Linked DNA regions of Ketobacter sp. MCCC 1A13808. The protein of the gene in region 1 interacts with the protein of each later gene in a pairwise test. Links are inferred from orthologs where the notes say so. Each region holds a gene or a part of one and is shown on either strand. Other genes may lie near its edges.

Region 1 (11,853 bases):
ATTAGTAGATGAAAGTGTCACCAACTCAGATCCATCTACTGAATAAGCGGCCATGCCGGATTCATCGTTGTCCAATCGGTTGGTGAAATGCTGGAAGGAAATCTCCAGATTTTGATAGCCCTCGATCTGAATCGGGTGAGAGGTTATGGCGCCATCACTGCTGCCCCAAAATCCGCCTCGTAATCGAACGCCATTGCTTCCGACCGAAAGGCTTCCGGAGTCAGTGAACTGCTGCAGGGAATCGAGTTTGTCTTCAAAAATTAATTCTTTGGCGTGAAGGGTGTTGCTCAGGGTAAGTGAACCTAGCGCGATCACCAGCATCCCCGCATGCCGGAGTGATCTTTGGCGATTATCCATCATCGCTCTCCTGTCGGTAGAATGGATTACAGATTTTTGGGTGCTAAAACGTGGTGCAAATTAAAAATACAATAATATTTAATAGAGTCTTCCAAGCGCATTATAGAAAGTTGGGTGTGCAGTAAAACGCAAAAATAATTTTAGTTTTGTATTTGAGGGGTCGATCACAGAGTCTTAAACCAGTGAAATTTTCGAGGCTAATAAGAGAAAAATATAACGTGTTTCGTGAGGTGCGAAAGCAGGTTGAAGTGGACAAATCCGGTGGCGCTTTGTCGTTTTCAGTGCATTAAAAGGTGCGAATATTAAATGAGGTGATCGGTCATTGATTTGTGTGAAGAATACAAACCAATGACCGATACCGGTTAAATTTTTATGAATGGAACGACCTAAGCATCAGAGACGGAAATTTGCACCAAACAAAAAGGTATCCAGATCGCCGCCGTCATAGTCTGAATTTTCGTATGAACCGTACAGTTCAAGATTGGGTTGGGGAAAATAGCTGACCTGGAGCGTGAGATCCTGGCTGTCTTGACTGGAGTTGTCATCAACGCTGGTATCGGCAAACCCCAGCCCCAATCCGAGATCGTAATTTATAAAGTACATCGCGCTCAGGTCAATAATCCGGATGTCCCCCAATGTGAGCGAGGCGGTGCCCATAATATTGCCGTTAGTACCCAGCGAATATAGATTTTCATAGGCGGCATGCAATAGGAATTCGTCGTCACCTCCAGTCGTGTAACGGATCAGTCCGCCTTCAACAGTCGAGGTATCGGTAAGATACATACCGCCCAGGACGGTTAATATATCAACGTTACCGGCAACCAATGATCCGTCTATAAAGTACCCTTTAACCGGATCAAACAGATAACGACCACTGACGGTCATGTCTTCATCGTCGTCTCCATTGTCCGAATAATCGAAACTGGCGTACGACGATTTTGCCAAAAATGGGTAGGCTTTGCGTGGACCATCCTGGTCTGCCACATTTTCCATATACACGGTGCCGCTTAGAGAAAAAATGGTGTCATCGTCGTTCGGGCTGTCTACTCTGCCAAAATCGCCGCCCACTTCGTATTGATAGGCAAACGCAGAGGCACTGCACATAAGGGTACTAGCGACGGTAAATTTCAAAATGTTTTGTTTTATCATGGTCTACTCCTGAGGCATTCCATACCGGATTAAAATTGGCCGGTATTATACTGCTTCGAGTCCAGCTTCTGGAGAAATTCTGGTAACGAAATTTTAACCGGATGTCGATAAGCGGCAAACAAACGGATTATTTTTGAGCCATATGTTCCAGACAGTCGAGTAAATCGTCGCACCGTTGTTTCAGGTTATTCGTAGTGAGGAGTGATTGCTTCGTAGACGATGCCAGTGGCAGCAGCATGATCAAATAGTTCATGAGTTGCTGGGAATCAAGCTTGTGCGGGTCGGTGATTAATTTATTCATGCCGCTCAATTCCAGTAATTCTTTTAGTAGCTCGCGGAATGGTTGCGGCGGATCTGCTGAGAGTTCACCTTCATCGGAAATGACATGTGATGTGCCTATCCATAGCCCGTTGTCCTGCAGCCGGATTTGTTCCAGCTGTTGGCGTGTTTGCCCTTCGATGGTGATCGACAGCAATCCGTTGCCCAGTTGGCCGAAATCAGTAATGACAACATAGGTTCCCACTAAATAGAAGGGGACGTTGTCGTCGGCAGCCTGCCCGGGCCGGTTGACTTCCTGTTGTTCCGAGCCGGGGCAAAGTAACGCCACGATAAACCCGCTGCCCTGGCGCATACAGCGAGACACCATATCCAGATAGCGTTGTTCAAAAATCTGAAGGTGCATTTTGCAGCCGGGGAAAATAGGGGTGTTCAGAGGAAAAATAGGCGTTAGCTCGGAACTTTGCATTCGATACTCCTTCTTCGAATCGGCATAAGGGGGGCATTGCGTATGCCCTAGGGGGACCATCCCAGAACCGATTTGTAGAAATCAACGGTCTCTGCAACCACTTTGTCCGCGTAGAAGGTGTTCTTGGCCTTGATATAAGCCCGCTCTACGAGGTTGTTTCTGAATTCTTGATCAGTTATCAGCTTGTGAATTTGTTGGCGGCAGCCTTCAATATCACCGGCCTCAAAAAGCAATCCACAGTCTCCGTTTTCAAGCTGGTCAGGTACACCGCAGATTCGGGTTGCAGCGACCGCTACTTTTGCCGCCATTGCTTGCTGAATGACCATCGGTGCCGTCTCTTGATAGGAGGGCAGAACCAGCATGGACGCTTTTGAAAACTCCTCCAAAATCTGAGTTTCATTGATCAGACCAAGAAATTCAACTCGATCCTCGAGCTTGAGCTGCTTTATCAGTAACTTAATCTGGTTAACGTAGGCTTCGTCGTTGAGCGCACCTGCCAGAAACAGCTTGAATTCCAGGCTCTTGTCCAGCGTACCGAGTGCCTGAATCAAGTCAGTTATACCTTTCCTGCGGATCAACTTGCCAGCGTACAAAATCCGCCCCGGCTCTTCCTGGCGAACCACTTCATAGAACTTGTTCTTGATGGGGTTCGGGATATGAACGCATTTTCCTTTTAATCGATCCCCGTAATGACGTTTTACATAAGGGCTGATAAGGATTTTAGGGTTCGGGCTTTTGACGCAATATCTTTCCGCTATCCAGCTAATCAGGCGGAAACGCATGCGGTCTTTGAAGGTTGCTCGGTATTTGGCATCTTCGCTGATCATGCCATGGAATGTAACCATGGAGGGGTAGCCGGATTTCGAAGCCAGATAGCCCTCAACGCTGGCATCCTGGGCATGGATGAGGTCGGGTTTAATCTGATTCACGCATGCCATAAAGGATTTGAAGTCGCTTCGGTAGAAGGTGAGGTTGCCGCCCCGTTTTGCTCTGGGCAGGACATGAATGCGGATGCCATCCTCTATGGCTTCTTCCGGTTCGGAAATATTGGAACGGAAGGTAATAATACTCAGGTCTACTTCTTCAATTTTCTTCAGGCCGTTTACGATATAACTGGAAACCGCCTGCACGCCGCCATCAATTTTCTCACCGCCGATAGGGTAGTCAGTTGCCATAACAATCTTCATTTTCTTCATATGGTCTCAACTTCTAAAGTTTGTTCATTCTGAAATAGCAATCTCAGGATTGTAGGGGTGCGGGTGGAAGCGTGCCAGGATAACACCGGACACCTCAAATGCAAAAATACCAAACTGCCTTAGCTTTTTGGCTGGACAGCCTAATCGCCCTGTGTGGCTCCGCCCGGGCCCCAATTCCGGCGTCGGTCGGAGCCGGGGTAATCCCCATTGTCCCGCGGCCCTCCCGGTTTTCTTTATAAGTTTCAGTCGCCTGCGGCCAATAAGCAGGGCAGATAAAGGGTCACCCGAGCTGACCCAGTTCTCAAATACTGAACTATTCCTGTCGGAATTTGCGTCAGTGCCCATACTTATATAGGTGATTCAGAACCTGCTTAAAGAAAACCTTAGTTGCTTAGTGGTTAAAAATTAAGTCGGCTATTTCCATTTATTATAAGTTAGTTAAGTGCGGGTACCCCATCACTGAACTACTGTTTAAGAAAGCTGACCAGTTTATTACGTAGCGGATTGGTTTGGATAGGGAAATTATATGACCAGCAAGACCACTTACGATTGCGGCGAACAGCTTAATATTGCAGAAGCCGCATCACTCTATGCAGGGCTCCAGAATTCCCTGAAATTGACTTCCCACGTTGAATTGAGCGCGGCCGATGTCGTGAAAGCCGATACGGCGGGCTTGCAACTATTGGTTGCGTTTTCCCGGGAGTTGGCTCGCACGGGCGGTGGGCTTACCTGGAGCGAACCCAGTCAAGCACTGGTTGAAACTGCGTCTTTACTAGGGCTCGACGGCGAATTGGGCCTTGCATGAGTAACGTAGTTAAAAGTAATGCTAAAGAACTTTTTGTTTTCAGGAGTAAAAGTTAGATGGCGAACATTCTAGTTGTCGACGATTCCGCGTCCATGCGGAACATGGTATCGGCAACCCTTCAGTCTGCCGGGCACCAAGTGCAGGATGCAGGCGATGGTCAGCAAGCGCTGGCCCGAGCAAACGGAGGGCGTTTTGATGCCGTGATCACTGACTTGAATATGCCGGTCATGAACGGAATAGAGTTAGTGAAGAATCTGCGTGCCATGCCCAACTATAAATACACCCCGATCCTATTGCTGACCACCGAATCTTCTGACGGAAAAAAAGCAGAAGGTAAGCAAGCGGGTGCGACCGGCTGGTTGGTGAAACCCTTTAATCCCGAAAAGTTGTTAGCTACGGTTGCACGAGTGCTGGGCTAGCGTCACTATTTTTGCAGGTAGAGGCTCACTCTATGTCAATTGATTTGCAGCAGTTTCATGAAGCATTTTTTGAAGAGAGTCTTGAAGGCCTTGATGTAATGGAGAACGGGCTGCTGCAAATAAGCGGTGGTGTTGTCCCTGATGCAGAGCTAATCAATGCGATTTTCCGTGCTGCCCATTCCATTAAAGGTGGCAGTGGTACATTCGGCTTTTCAGAAATCGCAGATTTCACGCACATCATTGAAACCTTGCTGGATGAAGTTCGGGACGGTACCCGCGTACTGGATGCGGACGCGATCGAGTTATTGCTCAAGTCCAGTGACTGTTTGCGGCATATGGTGCAAGCACTTCAATCCGGTTCGGCGATAGATAAAAGCATTGCCGAACCATTGGTCGCCGCAGTTGAAACGCTACTCTCGCATAAGCCCGGCACCGAACCAAACGCTTGCGTGGAAACAGATAATACGGATCCCGGCGCTGCCGTGACGGGATGGACGATAACGTTTCTTCCTGAACCGCAAATTCTAATGACCGGCAATGAGCCAGCGCGAATTTTTCGTGAATTGGCTGATTTGGGCCAGTTGCAGGTCATCGCTAACACCTCGAAAATTCCTGATTTTCAGCAACTCACCGTAGACGAATGCTTTATCTCCTGGACCATTATCCTGACAGGAGCAGCGAGCCGGGAGCAGGTGCTTGAAGTTTTCGATTGGGTCATTGACGAATGTGCTTTAACTATAGAAGCAATCACCGAGGATGTTTCGCAGCCGGATTCAGTCACCCCGGCGTCCATCACTCAAGTGACTTCGGCAATGGCAGAAGCGCTACCCGCTACCCATTCGAACGATTCGGTTATTGAAGACAGCTTGCCAGTATTGGATTCCGGACCTGGAAACGCTGCGGTAGCAGAACAACCACGAAGTCCGACTACCACCAGTGCGAGTTCTTCTATCCGTGTGGGCATCGATAAAGTCGATAGCCTCATTAATCTGGTTGGCGAATTGGTAATTACGCAATCGATGCTGTCGGAACTGGGCAGTAATTTTGACATGAGCAAGCTGGACAAGCTTGCAAATGGGCTGGAGCAGCTGTTGCAAAATACGCGGGAATTGCAAGAGAGCGTAATGCAGATCCGCATGCTTCCGATCAGCTACGCCTTTAACCGTTTCCCCCGCATGATCCGGGACTTGTCCTCTAAAACCGGCAAGAAAATTGAATTAAAACTGAGTGGTGAAAATACGGAGCTGGACAAAACCGTGATGGAACAGATCAGCGATCCGCTGGTGCACTTGGTAAGAAACGCCGCCGATCATGGCATTGAATTACCCGAGGTTCGTCAGGCAGAAGGGAAACCGGAAACCGGAACAATCTACCTGGATGCGTTCCATAAAGGTGGAAATATAGTGGTCGAGATCCGGGATGACGGTCGCGGAATTAACCCTGAAGCCGTGTTAAGCAAAGCCAGGGAACGAGGCATTGTCGGTGCTGACCAGGTGCTGTCCACCCAAGAGATTTATGAGCTTATCTTTGAACCTGGCTTTTCTACTGCGGAGTCGGTGAGTGATATATCGGGCCGTGGCGTGGGTATGGACGTAGTCCGCCGTAATATCAGTTCTTTGGGTGGCCGTATCGAAATTGAATCAGAGTTGGGTAAAGGGTCGACTATTCGGGTGCATCTACCCCTCACCCTTGCCATCCTCGACGGTCAGTTGGTTCGTGTTGGCACCGAGGTGTATATCATTCCGCTGGTCAGCATCGTTGAATCCCTGCAAATTAAGTCGGAATTAGTGAATAAGGTTGCGAGCAATATGGTGCTCTATCGACTGCGTGAAGACAACGTCCCCATCGTTCCCATCTATCAGGAATTCGGGATAGAAGCCGATAACCCCGAGTTAGAAAATGGGCTATTGGTGGTAGTAGAAGGGGAAGGACAAAAAATCGGTTTGTTGGTAGACGATTTGTTGGCACAACAGCAAGTGGTGATCAAAATTCTGGAGAGCAACTACCGCAGGGTAGAAGGTATCTCCGGCGCGACGATACTGGGCGACGGTTCGGTTTCGATGATACTGGATGTGCCGGGTTTGATCCGGCGAGCCTCCGATTCCCGTGGACGCGAAACGGTCCGCAAGCAATTTAAAGCAGCCTAAGGAGGAAGCTCTTGGATATTCAGGCTTTAGCTTCAACCATCCCTGTCGAAGGCGAAGCCATTCTTGAAGGGTTGGATTTTATCCGTAGTGGAAAAGAATATTTAACCTTTTCATTGGGTCAGGAGAATTACGGTGTCGATATTCTCCGGGTAAAAGAAATTCGCGGTTGGGAAGCACCGACTCTCATCCCTAATTCACCGGATTACGTTAAAGGCGTTATCAATATCCGCGGGACCATCATCCCGATAGTTGACTTACGGATCCGCTTCGGTGTTGGAAAAACGGAATATCTGCCCGTGACGGTGGTTATCGTACTAACGGTAGGGTCAGTTGAGAAAAGCCGAATGATGGGCTTTGTGGTGGATGCGGTCTCTGATGTGCTGAGTGCCCATCAGGAAGAAATCAAGGCTGCGCCTGCGTTTGGCGCAAATATTCCTACCAATATGATCGAAGGGCTGGTGAATGTCGGTGACAGCGTAGTGACGTTGCTGTCGACTGATCAGCTTCTGGATCTGGAGGATTTGTAAGTTGAAAAAGGAATCTTTGGGGATTGCCCGGGAGTATTTAACCTTTCTGTTGGGCGACGAAGAATATGGTGTAGATATTCTGCGCGTGCAGGAAATAAGAGTGTGGTCACCGGTTACGGTCATTCCCAATACGCCGGACTATCTCAAAGGTGTGATCAACTTGCGGGGAACCATTGTTCCCATTGTGGATTTGAGGCAGCGTTTTCGTTATCAAACGCACGATTTTAAAAATACCACCGTGGTGATTGTGTTACAGGGTGAGGTAAACGGAAAAACAGCATCGGTTGGTTTGGTTGTAGATGCCGTGTCAGACGTCCATAAGGTGGACGCAACTGACATTAAGGAAGCGCCCGATCTTGGTCGGAATATCGACGGCTGTTTCGTTCAGGGTATGGCAACGCTAGGCGACCAGATCATCATTCTGTTGGATTCGGTTGCGCTGTTGAATGTGGATGAATTGCTTAGCCAATCCGGCCAACCAATCATGCGAGCGGGCTAAATATTAATTACATTGATTTTGGATGTAGGGTGAAAAAATGAATAAACGGACCGGTAACACAGCTAAAACACAAAAGCGCGCACCTACTACACGGCGACGGGCTACCACCAGCAAGGCAGTGGCGAAAAGTCCCGGCAAGGGCGCTGCAACCACAGCCCGGGACAACCATTTTTACCAAGCCGTTATCGATACCGTACGAACTGCCATTATGGTGGTTGATAAGGATCTTGTGGTCACTTATGTCAACGAAGGCACCAGGACGTTGTTGCGCGATAATGTTGACGCCTTTGAATCGGCGTTCAAGCATTTTGAGGCTGACAATATCGTTGGCAGCTGTATTGATATTTTCCATGAAAATCCGGCACACCAGCGCAGAATCTTGGCGGACCCAGCGAACCTTCCTCATAGTGCGGAAATCCGCGTAGGGCCGCTGGCGTTTAGCCTATATATTTCAGCATCTTTTGATGCGAAAGGAAATCATAACGGCAGTATTCTGGAGTGGGCTGATATCACCAAAGAAAAGGACGCCTACGCTGATTTTGCGGGACAGATTGAAGCGATCAGCAAGTCGCAGGCAGTGATCGAATTTCAGTTGGATGGCACCATCCTCACCGCGAATGATAACTTTTTGAAAACGATGGGGTATTCGAAAGAGGACGTGGAGGGCAAGCATCACCGTATTTTTGTTGAGCCCGCGTACGCCCAAAGTGCGGAATATCATATGTTCTGGGATAAGCTCAACCGTGGTGAATACGATGCGGGCGAATATAAGCGATTGGGTCGTGACGGTAAGGAAGTATGGATACAGGCGTCTTATAACCCGATATATGATTTGAATGGTAATCCCTACAAAGTCGTGAAATACGCAACGGATATTACGGATCGGAAAAATGCCGTCGCAAAAATAAAAGAGGTGTTAATGTCACTTTCCGGTGGCGATCTTACGAAGAAAATCGATGTGCCGCTGGGCGCTGAATTCAGCGTTCTGGGTGACACCATGAATTCCTTGGTCGACAGCCTGAATAATATGGTGAGCGAAATCCGGTTGGCATCGAATAATGTGTTTTCGGCGTCACGGGAAATAGCCCAGGGCAACGCTGATTTAAGTCAGCGCACGGAATCGCAGGCCTCAAGTTTAGAGGAAACCGCCTCCGCCATGGAAGAATTGACCACTACGGTACAGCAAAATGCAGAGAACGCGACCGAGGCTACCAAGCTCGCGAGTGGTGCAATGGAAAAAGCCAGTAATGGGGGCGAAGTGGTACAGAACGCGGTTTCTGCGATGGACGAAATTAATCGTTCGAGCAAAAAAATTGCGGATATCATCGGCGTCATTGACGAGATTGCCTTCCAAACCAATCTACTTGCTTTGAACGCCGCGGTGGAAGCCGCGCGGGCGGGAGAACAAGGGCGTGGGTTTGCAGTAGTCGCCGCCGAAGTGCGGAGCCTGGCGCAACGCAGCGCTGCAGCAGCGAAAGAGATAAAGGGCTTGATCAATGACAGCGTTGATGCCGTTGGAAAGGGGACGCGTTTGGTTGATGAGACCGGAAAAACATTTGGTGAACTGGTGGATTCCGTTCGCGAAGTCGTCACCATGATATCGGACATAGACAGTGCCGGGAAAGAGCAGGCGGCGGGTATTAACGAAGTGAGCAAAGCGGTCTCCCAGATGGATGAGATGACACAGCAAAATGCGGCACTGGTCGAGCAGGCGTCTGCTTCCAGCAAATCCATGGAAGAGCAGGCTCAAGGATTACTTGATCAGGTTGCGTTCTTTGAAACGGGTGAAGATGACCGCGCTGTAGTCTCTCCGGTTCGCTCGCCTCGGGCTGCGGTAGTGAGAGGTCGCCGAGCGGGTGCAAATATTGCCGCTGTTCCTTCTGATGATGAGTGGGAGGAGTTTTGAGTTCGAGCGCTTCTCAACGCAGGGCGGATGAATATTCTCTGAGTGAAGAAGAGTATCGGTTTGTTTGTAAATTGGTTTATGACTGCACCGGAATCGTTCTGGATGAACGGAAGCGGGAAATGGTGTATCGCCGGCTTATGCGCCGGGTGAGGGAGACCGGGTTGCCATCCTTTTCCAGCTACTGTGAGCGATTGAAAAACGATGAACAGGAATTGCCGGCGTTTATCAATTCCATTACCACAAACCTAACCAGTTTCTTCAGAGAAAACCACCACTTCGAGTATTTGAAAAGCCAGATCATTCCGGACTTAATACGGGGTAAAAGTGACCGGAAACTGCGGATTTGGTCTGCTGCCTGCTCAACGGGAGAAGAACCGTACAGTATTGGCATCAGCCTATTAGAAGCGATGCAAGGAAGACTGCAGGAGTGGGACGCCAAAGTTCTAGCCACCGATCTTGATAGTGAGTGTATTGAGAAAGCGAAGGCCGGTATCTATAAAACGGAGCGAATAAGCGCATTACAGGACAACCGCCAAAAGCGCTGGTTTATGAAAGGAAAATCAACGACCTCGGATAGCGTCAAGATTAAAAGTGAGGTGGCGGCACTGATTACGTTTAAAACCCTGAACCTGTTGCACGATTGGCCGATGAAAGGGCCGTTCGATGTAATATTTTGCCGTAACGTATTGATCTATTTCGACCGGGCCACCCAGGCCGAGTTGATCGCACGGTATCACGCCCTGCTCAGTCAGGGTGGCTATTTAATGCTGGGACATAGCGAAAGTTTGCCAGCGGATTATATTGGGTTTGAGGTAGTGGGCAGGACGGTGTTCCGTAGGCTATGAATGAGATTTGTTATGACTACTGAAGCTACAAAAATCTCACCTTGTCTGGTTGGTTTTGAACACGTTAATCGCTATTGGGATAAGCGTCACAAGTGTTTCGTTGCCAAAATTCTGCCGGGTGAATTTTATGTGACGGCACAGAATGAGGCCATCGCTACGGTTCTGGGTAGCTGTGTGTCCGCCTGTGTCTGGGACGAAGAAGTGGGCATTGGCGGAATGAATCATTTTATGCTTCCGCTCACCGATAAAGACGTTCACAGCATTACCTGGGGAACTCGTCTAGTGCCCGGAGAGGCTACCCGATACGGAAACTATGCAATGGAGCACATGATAAATGAAATTCTAAATAACGGGGGCCGTCGCGGTGCCTTGAAAGCAAAAGTCTTTGGAGGAGGCAAGATAATCGCGAATATGAGTGATGTCGGGTTGCGTAATGCGGAGTTTGTGCTGGATTATCTGCATACAGAAAGAATACCGCTATTAGCGGATAGCCTGGGCGACAATTACCCACGAAAAGTGATGTTCATTCCTGCCTCCGGTAAGGCGTATATGCGAAAGTTAAAGTCCATGCACAACGATACCATTCTTTCAAGAGAGAGCAACTACGGTAATACGATCCTGAGTAAGCCTGTGGATGGTGATATTGAACTATTCAGTTAGTAGGTGACTTTATGAGCAACTCCAATATCAGAGTGTTAATAGTTGATGACTCAAAAGTGATCCAACGCTTGCTGTTTGAAATATTGACCAGCGCTCCTGGTATTGATGTGGTCGGAATTGCGGGTGATCCGCTCGAAGCACGTAACATGATTAAAAGATTAGATCCGGATGTCATTACACTGGATATAGAGATGCCGAAAATGGACGGCATCACTTTCCTGCGTAACCTAATGCGCTTAAGGCCCATGCCCGTTGTGATGATTTCAACCCTGACGCAGAAAGGCGCGGAAATAACGCTGGAGGCATTAGAGATCGGAGCCGTCGACTATATCGCCAAGCCGAACCACGATTTGATGAACAACTTGAAGCAGATCACTGCTGAAATTGTGCACAAAGTTAAAGTGGCGGCGCGCGCCAATGTGGATTGCTTTGCCGATAATAAGCGCCAAGCGCAACCTGTAATAGCTGGCGGTAGCTCCTTAAACAGCAATCGGGAAAGCAATATCGATTTGCTTGCCATTGGTGCTTCCACCGGTGGAATCGAGGCGATCAAGCAAGTATTAATTCGGTTGCCAACTAATATGCCGCCGATAGTGAT
Region 2 (9,634 bases), on another replicon or contig:
GCGGGGCGATGGTGGATGATGTGCGGAAGGGCGAGTGGGCGCCGCGCTCGGTACACCGTAATGCGCGCCGTATCCAGGAAGCCATCCGCAGTGTCGAGAATCGCACCGGTGCCGATGCCCATGACCGGGATATCGCCAACGAATTGGGTATTTCCCTGAACGAATACCATGCCATGCTTCAGGACAGCATGGCGACACGTTTGTTCAGCCTGGATGAAATGGAATCGCCGGACGATTTTATTGACAGTGAGCGCCAACAAGAGCAATCCCTGAACCCTTTTGAAGAACTGCAGCATGGGGATTTCCGCAATCACCTGGCTAAGGCAATCGAGCAACTTTCTGAGCGTGAACAATTGGTTATCTCGCTTTACTACGACGAAGAGCTGAACCTGAAGGAAATCGGTGAAGTACTGGGCGTTAGTGAATCGAGGGTGAGTCAAATTCACAGTCAGGCTGCTCAACGATTGCGAACCCGCCTACAAGAGTGGCTTTGATATTTATACAAAAACTGGATACGGCTAGATCTACAACTAGACTTAGTAAAAAGTCTGTTGAGAGATAGAACAGCGGGTGCTGCCTGCTCGACGGATTCCAACAGCATGTTAACCACCGTAGTTTGCACATTAGACGTAGTGAACTGGGTTCAGTGGAGGCAACTTTGAACAAGAACATGAAAATTCTTATTGTTGATGACTTTTCTACAATGAGACGAATTATAAAGAATCTTCTTAGGGATCTGGGGTTTACCAACACCCAGGAAGCGGATGACGGCACTTCTGCGCTTCCGTTACTCAAATCTTCGGATTTTGATTTCCTTATTACCGATTGGAATATGCCGGGTATGACCGGGATCGATTTACTGAAAGAGGTTCGAGCCGATGCCAAGCTGCAAAGTTTGCCGGTATTGATGGTGACGGCAGAAGCCAAGCGTGAACAGATTATTGAAGCTGCTCAGGCCGGGGTAAACGGATATGTGGTGAAGCCATTTACGGCGCAGGCGCTACAAGAAAAGATCGAAAAGATATTTGAACGAGTGGACGCCTGATTACAGTCACCGTGAACATCAGATGTGAGAACAGCATGACGGAACAAGGGCAACAGGAACAGTTAGTCGAGTATGCCAAAACTCTGTTAGAACAGCTCGAAAGTGGTGAAGCCAACGAAGCGATGCAGACCATTGCTCAACTGCATCAGAAGCGTGATCAAGTGCTGTTTCATGAGGTGGGACGGTTAACCCGAAGTCTGCATGAATCGATAAAAAACTTTGCCATAGATACCACCAATTCACAAATGCGCGAAGAGATGTCGCGAATGCAAGATGCTTCCCAGCGCCTCAACTATGTAATCGAAAAAACAGAGAGTGCAGCCAATAAAACCATGGACATGGTTGAGTCAACCATGCCGATCTCTGCGCAATTGGCGAATGAAGCAAAAGCGTTGAAGTTAGAGTGGGATCGTTTAATACGCCGTGAAATGCGGCCGGAAGAATTCCGCGAGCTGTCAAAAAAAGTCGGCGTTTTCCTGACAACAGCCACGGAAGAAAGCGCGACGATCAATGCCAATCTGTCCGGCATTATGCTGGCTCAGGATTTTCAGGATTTAACCGGTCAGGTAATCAAACGGGTTATTGAGCTGGTTCAGGAAGTTGAAGTGGAACTGGTCAACCTGGTCGCTATGGCCGGTTCCATTGATGAGATCACCGGTGTCAAGCACGATGACCTGACCCCGAACACGGAAAAAGCAAACGCACCTGATATCGGGCCGGAAGGTCCGATCATGGAACCGGAAAAACGCAACGACGTGGTTTCCGGCCAGGATGATGTCGATGCCTTGTTGTCCAGCCTCGGATTTTAAGGAGTAAGGTATGAGTTTCGACGCCGACGAGGAAATCTTACAGGACTTTTTGGTCGAGGCCGGTGAGATACTCGAACTGCTATCCGAGCAATTGGTGGATCTGGAAAATCGCCCTGACGACGCCGATCTTCTGAACGCGATTTTTCGCGGTTTTCACACGGTAAAAGGGGGAGCGGGTTTTTTGCAGCTCGATACCCTGGTAGATCTTTGTCACGCCGCTGAGAACATTTTTGATTTACTTCGTAATCATAAGCTATCACTCAATGCTGAGTTGATGGACACCTTCTTGCAAGCGTTGGATTCCGTCAATTCCATGTTCGCTCAAGTGCATGCACGCCAATACCCCGATGCAGCGGATCCGGCTTTAATGGATGCGTTACACGCTATTCTGGAGGGCGGGTCACCTGCTGTTGCTGCGATCCCGGATGCAGACACAGCGGAGAGCGTTGTTTCTGAAGGCGATATTACAGACGAAGAGTTCGAGCAATTTCTGGACGCCTTGGATGAAGAAAAGAGTAAACCTGTGGAAACTCCGTCGGCTGCGGGTACCGGCGCCGGTGACGAGATCACGGATGATGAATTCGAAGCGCTACTTGATCAGTTGCATGGTAAGGGAAAATTTGGTGGTCCTGCTGTAGCCAGTAAGGAAAAATCAGAAGCCGATACAGCGGTAGCGGCGTCGGATTCGATCAGCGATGACGAATTCGAAAAATTACTAGATGACTTGCACGGCAAAGGAAAACACGGCGGGGTACCCGCAGCGGAAAGCGGCAAGCCAAAAGCAAAAGCAAAATCGAAAACGGCCGCTAAGGCGAGTCCCAAAACAGCAGCGAAAAAATCCGCTTCAACAGCCGCCGCCGCACCGAAAACCGGTGCGACATCGTCTGATGAAATCACCGATGACGAATTCGAGTCGATCCTCGACCAAATGCATGGAAAAGGCAAAGGCCCAACGGCCGCGCATTCTCCCAAACCGGCCAAAGTTGCACCTGATGCGACGCCGGAAGCCAAGTCAGAGCCGGTAGCCAAAGCAGCCGTTGCAAGCGGCGAGAAAAAGCCGGTCGCGCGCCCGCCTGCGGGCAAAGAATCCGCTCCGGCGGCAGAAAATACCGTGAGGGTCGATACCAAGCGCCTGGATGAAATCATGAATATGGTGGGCGAACTGGTGTTGGTGCGTAACCGATTAGTGCGTCTGGGCTTAAGGACCGCGGATGAAGATTTGTCGAAAGCCGTCGCGAATCTGGACGTGGTCACCGGCGATTTGCAAACCGCAGTGATGAAGACCCGAATGCAGCCGATCAAGAAAGTATTCGGACGCTTTCCGCGAGTGGTTCGCGATCTGGCCCGCAACCTGAAAAAAGAAATCAGCCTGGAGCTGGAAGGCGAAGAAACCGATCTGGATAAGAATCTAGTGGAGGCTTTGGCCGATCCGTTGGTGCATTTGGTGAGAAACAGTGTTGATCACGGCATCGAAGCACCGGACGTGCGGGAGATGATGGGCAAACCCCGGATGGGCAAAGTGGTGTTGTCTGCGGAGCAGGAAGGGGATCATATCGTGCTCTCAATCACCGACGATGGCGGTGGTATGGACCCGGATATGTTGCGCAAAAAAGCCATTGATAAAGGTTTGATGGACGAAGAGGCCGCTGCCCGCCTGGATGATACCGAGGCCTTCAATCTAATCTTTCATCCGGGCTTTTCCACCAAAGACCAGATTTCCGATGTATCCGGCCGCGGCGTCGGCATGGACGTGGTGAAAACCAAAATCAGCCAGTTAAACGGTACTATTGAAGTTCATTCCGAAAAAGGGGTGGGGTCACGTATTGCCATAAAAGTACCTCTGACGCTTGCGATTATGCCAACGTTAATGGTGATGCTCGGTAAGCAGGCGTTTGCGTTGCCGTTGGTGAATGTGAACGAAATTTTTAATTTGGATTTATCACGCACCAACGTGGTGGATGGGCAGGAAGTGGTGGTGGTGCGGCAGAAAGCATTGCCGTTGTTTCATCTAAAGCGCTGGCTCATACACGGTGTCGAAAGTGAGAATCAGCAAGCCCACGTGGTCATTGTCAGCGTGGGCACCCAAAAAGTGGGTTTCGTGGTGGATCAGCTTATCGGTCAGGAAGAGGTTGTTATAAAGCCCCTCGGTAAAATGCTCAATGGTACGCCGGGAATGGCTGGTGCCACTATAACCGGAGATGGTCGTATCGCACTGATTCTGGACATCCCGAGTATGCTTAAAGCTTATGCCCAACGGGTGTAGGCCGGAGATGATGAATGCCCATTAGTGTTTTAGTTGTTGACGATTCTGCATTTTTTCGTCGCCGTATAAAGGAAATTCTTGAAAAAAACCCCAATTTAAAAGTGGTGGGGTTTGCTGAAAACGGTAAAGAAGCAGTCGACCAGGTCAAGCAGTTAAAACCCGATGTGATTACCATGGATTACGAGATGCCGATGATGGATGGCATCAGTGCTGTGCGGGTCATCATGGCAGAAATGCCAACGCCTATATTAATGTTTTCTTCGCTGAGTTATGAAGGTGCCCGGGTGACACTGGATGCGTTGGAGGCGGGCGCGCTGGATTATTTGCCGAAAAGTTTCGAGTCTATGTCCGGCGATGCTTGTGACAGCGTCAAACTGTTGCAAGACCGGGTCATTGCTATTGCAGGGCGGCGTTCTTATCTGCGTCATAATACTGCTACAACATCCGCTCCAGTGGCGAGTTCTGCACCGTCCACGATAACGTCCACGTCAACCGCCAGCCCGTCGCCCAGGCAGGTAAACCCGGTCACCACAGACGTTAGCTCTGCGCAAGCAGGGCGTCGCTCGCGATCGCCGTTGGATTCGCTGGGCAGTGAACGTTTAAGGATGCTGCTGATTGGTGCTTCAACCGGCGGCCCGGTGGCTCTGCAGAACATTCTAACCGCGCTACCGGCGAATTTTCCATTACCGATTTTACTGGTTCAGCATATGCCCGGCACGTTCACCTCAGCGTTTGCTGAGCGGCTCGATCGCTTATGTAAAATACGGGTAAAAGAAGCGGAAGAAAACGACCAAATTCGCCCCGGTCTTGCTCTGCTGGCCCCCGGTGGCAAGCAGATGCTGGTTAGCGATAACGGCCAAAGCGTATCGATCATCGAAGGTAATAACCAGTTTCAATATAAGCCCAGTGTGGATGTCACCTTTGGCTCGGCTGCGCGCAGCGTACGTGGAAAAATTCTTGCGGTGGTGCTTACCGGAATGGGCAGTGATGGCCGGGAAGGGTGTAAATTATTAAAACGGGGAAAGGCAACAATCTGGACCCAGAACGAACAAAGTTGCGTGGTGTACGGAATGCCGATGGCCGTGGAATCTGCCGGTTTATCCGATGCGGTTATCGATATTAAGAATATGGGAACGCTTATCAGCGAGTTACATTAATTACTATGGATGTATTGAGTGTTGTCGGGTTGTTAGTCGGAATTATCGCCATAGTTGGTGGTAATGCGATGGAGGGCGGCCATCTGTCCGGCTTGGCTAACGGTCCTGCTGCGGTGATTGTTTTAGGGGGCACGTTGGGCGCCGCTATGCTGCAAACCCCGATGGCAACCTTTCGTCACGCGTTCGTAGTATCGCGATGGATTGTTTTCCCTCCAGCACTGGATATGCGGGGCAGTATCGACCGCGTTATAAGCTGGAGTACTACTGCGCGCAAAGAAGGATTGCTCGGTCTGGAGGCGCTGGCAGAAACCGAGAGCGATGAGTTCTCCCGAAAGGGATTGCAATTGCTGGTGGACGGCGGTGAACCTGAATCCATCCGCAGTATTCTGGAAGTGGAATTGATTACCCAGGAAGACAGGCACCTGCATGCGGCCAAGGTATTTGAAGCGATGGGTGGTTACTCACCCACGATTGGCATTATTGGGGCGGTTATGGGGCTGATACATGTGATGGGTAATCTGGCCGACCCCAGTAAATTGGGGGCCGGAATCGCCACTGCATTCGTCGCTACTATTTATGGTGTGGGGCTTGCAAATATGCTATTCCTGCCTGTTGCTGCCAAATTAAAATCGACGGTCAAGTCGCAAAGTAATCTGCGGGAAATGATTATCGAAGGCTTGATCGCCATTGCCGATGGTGAAAATCCGCGTACCATTGAAATGAAACTCGAAGGCTACCTCAACAAGTGAGGGGCAGATCATGATACGAAAACGAGAGCCGGAAGAACCTGAAAACCATGAACGCTGGGTGATTTCCTACGCGGATTTTATTACGTTGTTGTTCGCTTTCTTCGTTGTCATGTATTCGATCTCGTCAGTTAATGAAGGTAAATACAAAGTTCTATCGGATTCCTTGGTTGCTGTATTTAATGCCCAACCAAAAACCTACGATCCAACGTCGGTGGGCGATAAGGATCTTCAACAAAGTAACGACAGTTTGATTAAATTACCGATCCCTGGCGAATACCCGAGTAATGATGACTTTAAATATGGAATCGAAGGTATTTTTGATGACGTCGAATCCAAATCGTTCAGGCAGGGAAAACTGCGTGATAACGAAGTGGCCCGATTGTCGAAAATATCTGATCAGCTGGCGACTTCGTTGCAACAGCAAATCGCAAACAACGATGTAGAAATCCGCAGTAACGATGAGTGGATTGAAGTCAACATCCGGGCCAGCGTGCTGTATCCCAGCGGCAGCGCATCGTTGTCCGCCGAAGCAGAAACCGTGCTGGAGAAAATTGCAGACATCCTGAAAGGGCAGAAAAACCCCATTCACGTCGAAGGCTATACCGACAACGTTCCCATTGAAACCGCGCAATACCCATCGAATTGGGAGTTGTCAGCGGCACGGGCGGCCAGTGTGGTGCGCCTGTTTTCGTATATGGACGTTGATCCTGGCCGTATGGCCGCCGTAGGCTATGGCGAATTTCACCCGATTGCCAGTAATGATACTGCAGACGGGCGCAGTAAAAACCGGCGTATTGCGTTGGTGATTTCAAAAAATGAATCCGTAAAAGCAACGCCAGACAAGGGTGCTGCCCCAGCGGATTATAAAATGGGTGCTAGCGAAGAAAAGCCGGCCGCCAGCGGCCTTCAGAATCGGCAGCGAAAAGAAGCAGAAGTACCTTTGCGTATCATCAGGCTCAAGGACGGTGGCCTGTTGTTTTCATCTCAAAATCCGACAGCGGAATAGGTTGGCGCGGTGAAGATCTGGGCAGCAGCAAATCAAAAGGGCGGGGTCGGGAAAACCACCAGCGTGGTGTCACTTGGCGGCATACTGGCCGCTGGAGGACAGCGTGTGCTGATGATCGATCTTGACCCCCATGGTTCCCTCACCAGCTATTTCCAACTTAACCCCGATGAGCTGGATCGATCTGTTTACCAGTTATTTCAGCACCGGGGTGAAGTACCGCAAGGATTACCGGCGCAAATGATTTACAGCACCGGGGTCGAGCACCTGGATCTAATGCCGGCTTCCACATCATTAGCCATGCTGGAGCGGCAGGCGATCAGTCAGGGCGGAGCAGGCCTGGTTATATCCAAAACCCTGGCCTGGCTATGGGACGATTACGATTTTGTGCTCATGGATACGCCGCCGATTCTGGGTGTATTGCTGATTAACGCGTTGGCTGCCTGCCAGTCTTTGTTATTACCGGTTCAAACCGAGCACCTGGCGATTAAAGGTCTGGAACGCATGATGCGAACATTACAAATGGTGATGCGGTCGCAAAAACGCAGATTGCCCTATTGGGTAGTTCCGACGATGTTTGATCGGCGAACCCAGGCATCGGTAAACAGCTTGCGTGTGCTCCGGCAAACTTATGAAGGCAATATCTGGCCTGCAGCCATTCCGGTGGATACCCGGTTCCGGGATGCCAGCAAAGCCGGGGTTGCGCCTAATTTTTATGAACCTGGAGCACGAGGCGTCGCAGCTTACAGCTCTCTGCTAAAATATCTATTAGCACATGCACCTTTGGAGGTGGTTCGCGAACCAATCGCCTGAATTGCAAAACCGCTTAGGCGAGGGCATCAGCCAGCGAACCGGGTTGTACCAAAAGAATGAAAGACGAAAAGCACGAGACCGCCCCGCACCCTGACGGTGAAGGGGCGCTGATTGAATATCTGGATGACTTGCTCCATGATCCGGCGGCAGGTTCGTCTGCGCCGGCGGAAAAGCCGGTTTCTGCTTCTGATAAAAACAAATTAACCGATAACGTTCATGTGTTCGACGCAGGCCGTAAAGCGCTGCGCAGTGCACCTGCGGTGGCGGGTTCCGAGTCGGAGGCTGGTAACGCCGGGAACAAAATGCCCATCGGCGCGCGGGCCGGGTCTAAATCAAACCGCGATATTAAAGTGGCGACAATCGACTTATCCGGGTCAGGGCTGCAACGTGCGTCCTGGTTGTCACCGTCGTTACTAACGGCGGCTCATCAGCCTTCGTCTTCGGAATCGAAAAAGCCGGAACCCCCCAAAACCCCTTCTGTCGAAGCTAGGCAAACGGACGCTACGACCGATCTTGCTCAACACACTCCTCAACCGGAGCCGCAAGCAGAAGCGATTCCGCAATCGCAACCCTGGTGTGAAAACGGTCGACCGGTGTGGGCCCAGAAAGCCTTCGAATGTCTGATATTCAAAGTGAACGGGCTTAAACTGGCGGTGCCGCTAATCAGCCTTGGTTCTATTCAGCCACTGAATAAAAAACTAACCGGGCTGCCGGGACAGCCAGATTGGTTTATGGGAATTTTACCGGACACAGCCCAGGGTAATTTAAAGGTGCTGAATACTGCGCTCTGCGTGATGCCGGAACGTTACCAGGCAGACAGTCGCAGTGCATTGCAGTACGTCATCAGCATTCATGGCTTTGCCTGGGGGCTGGCCTGCGATACGGTTGAAAAATCCATTACCTTGCAGCCAGAGCAGGTGAAGTGGCGTACCCAGCGAAGCAAGCGCCCCTGGTTGGCCGGTACCGTTGTGGAATATATGTGTTCGCTGGTGGATACAGATGGCTTTCAACAGTTCATCATCTGACATCTAAACCCCTCTGCACTATAGTTACATTAAGTACCCAATCGGCAGGTCAATCGCAGCTCCAATCTTTCTATTTTCGTGGCGTATTATTATGGCTAATTCAGTGCAAACCCGCACCGGCGATGATCCGGTAATTCAATGGGTTACCTTTCGTCTGGCGGGTGAAACATACGGTATTAACGTAATGCAGGTGCAGGAAGTATTACGTTTTACGGAAATCGCGCCAGTACCCGGATCGTCTCACCACGTACTGGGAATCATCAATTTGCGGGGCAGGGTAGTCACGGTCATTGATACCCGTCTGCGGTTTGGTTTACCGCAAGAAGAGACCAACGACAACACCCGTATTGTGATAATCGAAGCAAGTTCCCATGTTGTCGGCATACTGGTTGATAGCGTTGCAGAAGTCGTCTATTTGCGGCAATCAGAAATTGAAACGTCGCCGAATGTGGGCAACGATGAAAGCGCCCGTTACATTCAGGGGGTTTGCCACAAAGACGACGAACTGCTTATTTTAATCGAATTGGAAAAATTGTTAACCGATGAAGAATGGTCGGAACTGGATTCGCTGTAAATCGGTTCAGGTGGTGCCGTGGAATGTTTGGCACATTAGCTGCATATATATAACGAACGCGGTTCAACTGACGTTATATTGGCGCAATACATTAGGAGAGCTTTCCGGCGATGGCAAGAGACGAATCAAAAGCGGATGATCAGGTTACCCAATGGGGTACCTTTCGCCTGGGTGAGGAAATCTATGGCATTGATGT

The links.
Region 2: the proteins of FT643_RS13820 (region 1) and FT643_RS01970 interact in binary tests that used the Escherichia coli proteins (3 or more experiments, as listed by UniProt). The link is inferred for Ketobacter sp. MCCC 1A13808 from one-to-one orthologs.

What each region holds. Positions count from the first base shown.
Region 1 is NZ_VRKW01000007.1:49,823-61,675, reverse strand. What follows is about bases 4,308-7,260. They hold FT643_RS13820 (chemotaxis protein CheA), read left to right. Parts: upstream 4,308-4,703; coding sequence 4,704-6,818; downstream 6,819-7,260. Other genes in these bases: FT643_RS13815 (chemotaxis protein CheW), read left to right, coding at 6,830-7,260; FT643_RS13825 (response regulator), read left to right, coding at 4,309-4,671. Outside these bases: FT643_RS13850 (outer membrane protein assembly factor BamB family protein), read right to left, coding at 1-360; FT643_RS13845 (hypothetical protein), read right to left, coding at 751-1,506; FT643_RS13840 (LON peptidase substrate-binding domain-containing protein), read right to left, coding at 1,634-2,251; FT643_RS13835 (glycosyltransferase family 4 protein), read right to left, coding at 2,299-3,426; FT643_RS13830 (STAS domain-containing protein), read left to right, coding at 3,974-4,252; more of FT643_RS13815, read left to right, coding at 7,261-7,345; FT643_RS13810 (chemotaxis protein CheW), read left to right, coding at 7,347-7,844; FT643_RS13805 (methyl-accepting chemotaxis protein), read left to right, coding at 7,882-9,750; FT643_RS13800 (CheR family methyltransferase), read left to right, coding at 9,747-10,595; chemoreceptor glutamine deamidase CheD, read left to right, coding at 10,608-11,255; FT643_RS13790 (protein-glutamate methylesterase/protein-glutamine glutaminase), read left to right, coding at 11,267-11,853. UniProt on the Escherichia coli protein: Involved in the transmission of sensory signals from the chemoreceptors to the flagellar motors. CheA is autophosphorylated; it can transfer its phosphate group to either CheB or CheY.
Region 2 is NZ_VRKW01000001.1:425,319-434,952, reverse strand. Bases 1-2,967 are described here. They hold FT643_RS01970 (protein phosphatase CheZ), read left to right. Parts: upstream 1-1,080; coding sequence 1,081-1,854; downstream 1,855-2,967. Other genes in these bases: FT643_RS01965 (chemotaxis protein CheA), read left to right, coding at 1,865-2,967; cheY (chemotaxis response regulator CheY), read left to right, coding at 659-1,045; FT643_RS01980 (RNA polymerase sigma factor FliA), read left to right, coding at 1-494. In the rest of the region: more of FT643_RS01965, read left to right, coding at 2,968-4,117; FT643_RS01960 (protein-glutamate methylesterase/protein-glutamine glutaminase), read left to right, coding at 4,132-5,274; FT643_RS01955 (flagellar motor protein), read left to right, coding at 5,280-6,023; flagellar motor protein MotD, read left to right, coding at 6,034-7,029; FT643_RS01945 (ParA family protein), read left to right, coding at 7,039-7,839; FT643_RS01940 (chemotaxis protein CheW), read left to right, coding at 7,896-8,864; FT643_RS01935 (chemotaxis protein CheW), read left to right, coding at 8,956-9,438; FT643_RS01930 (chemotaxis protein CheW), read left to right, coding at 9,549-9,634.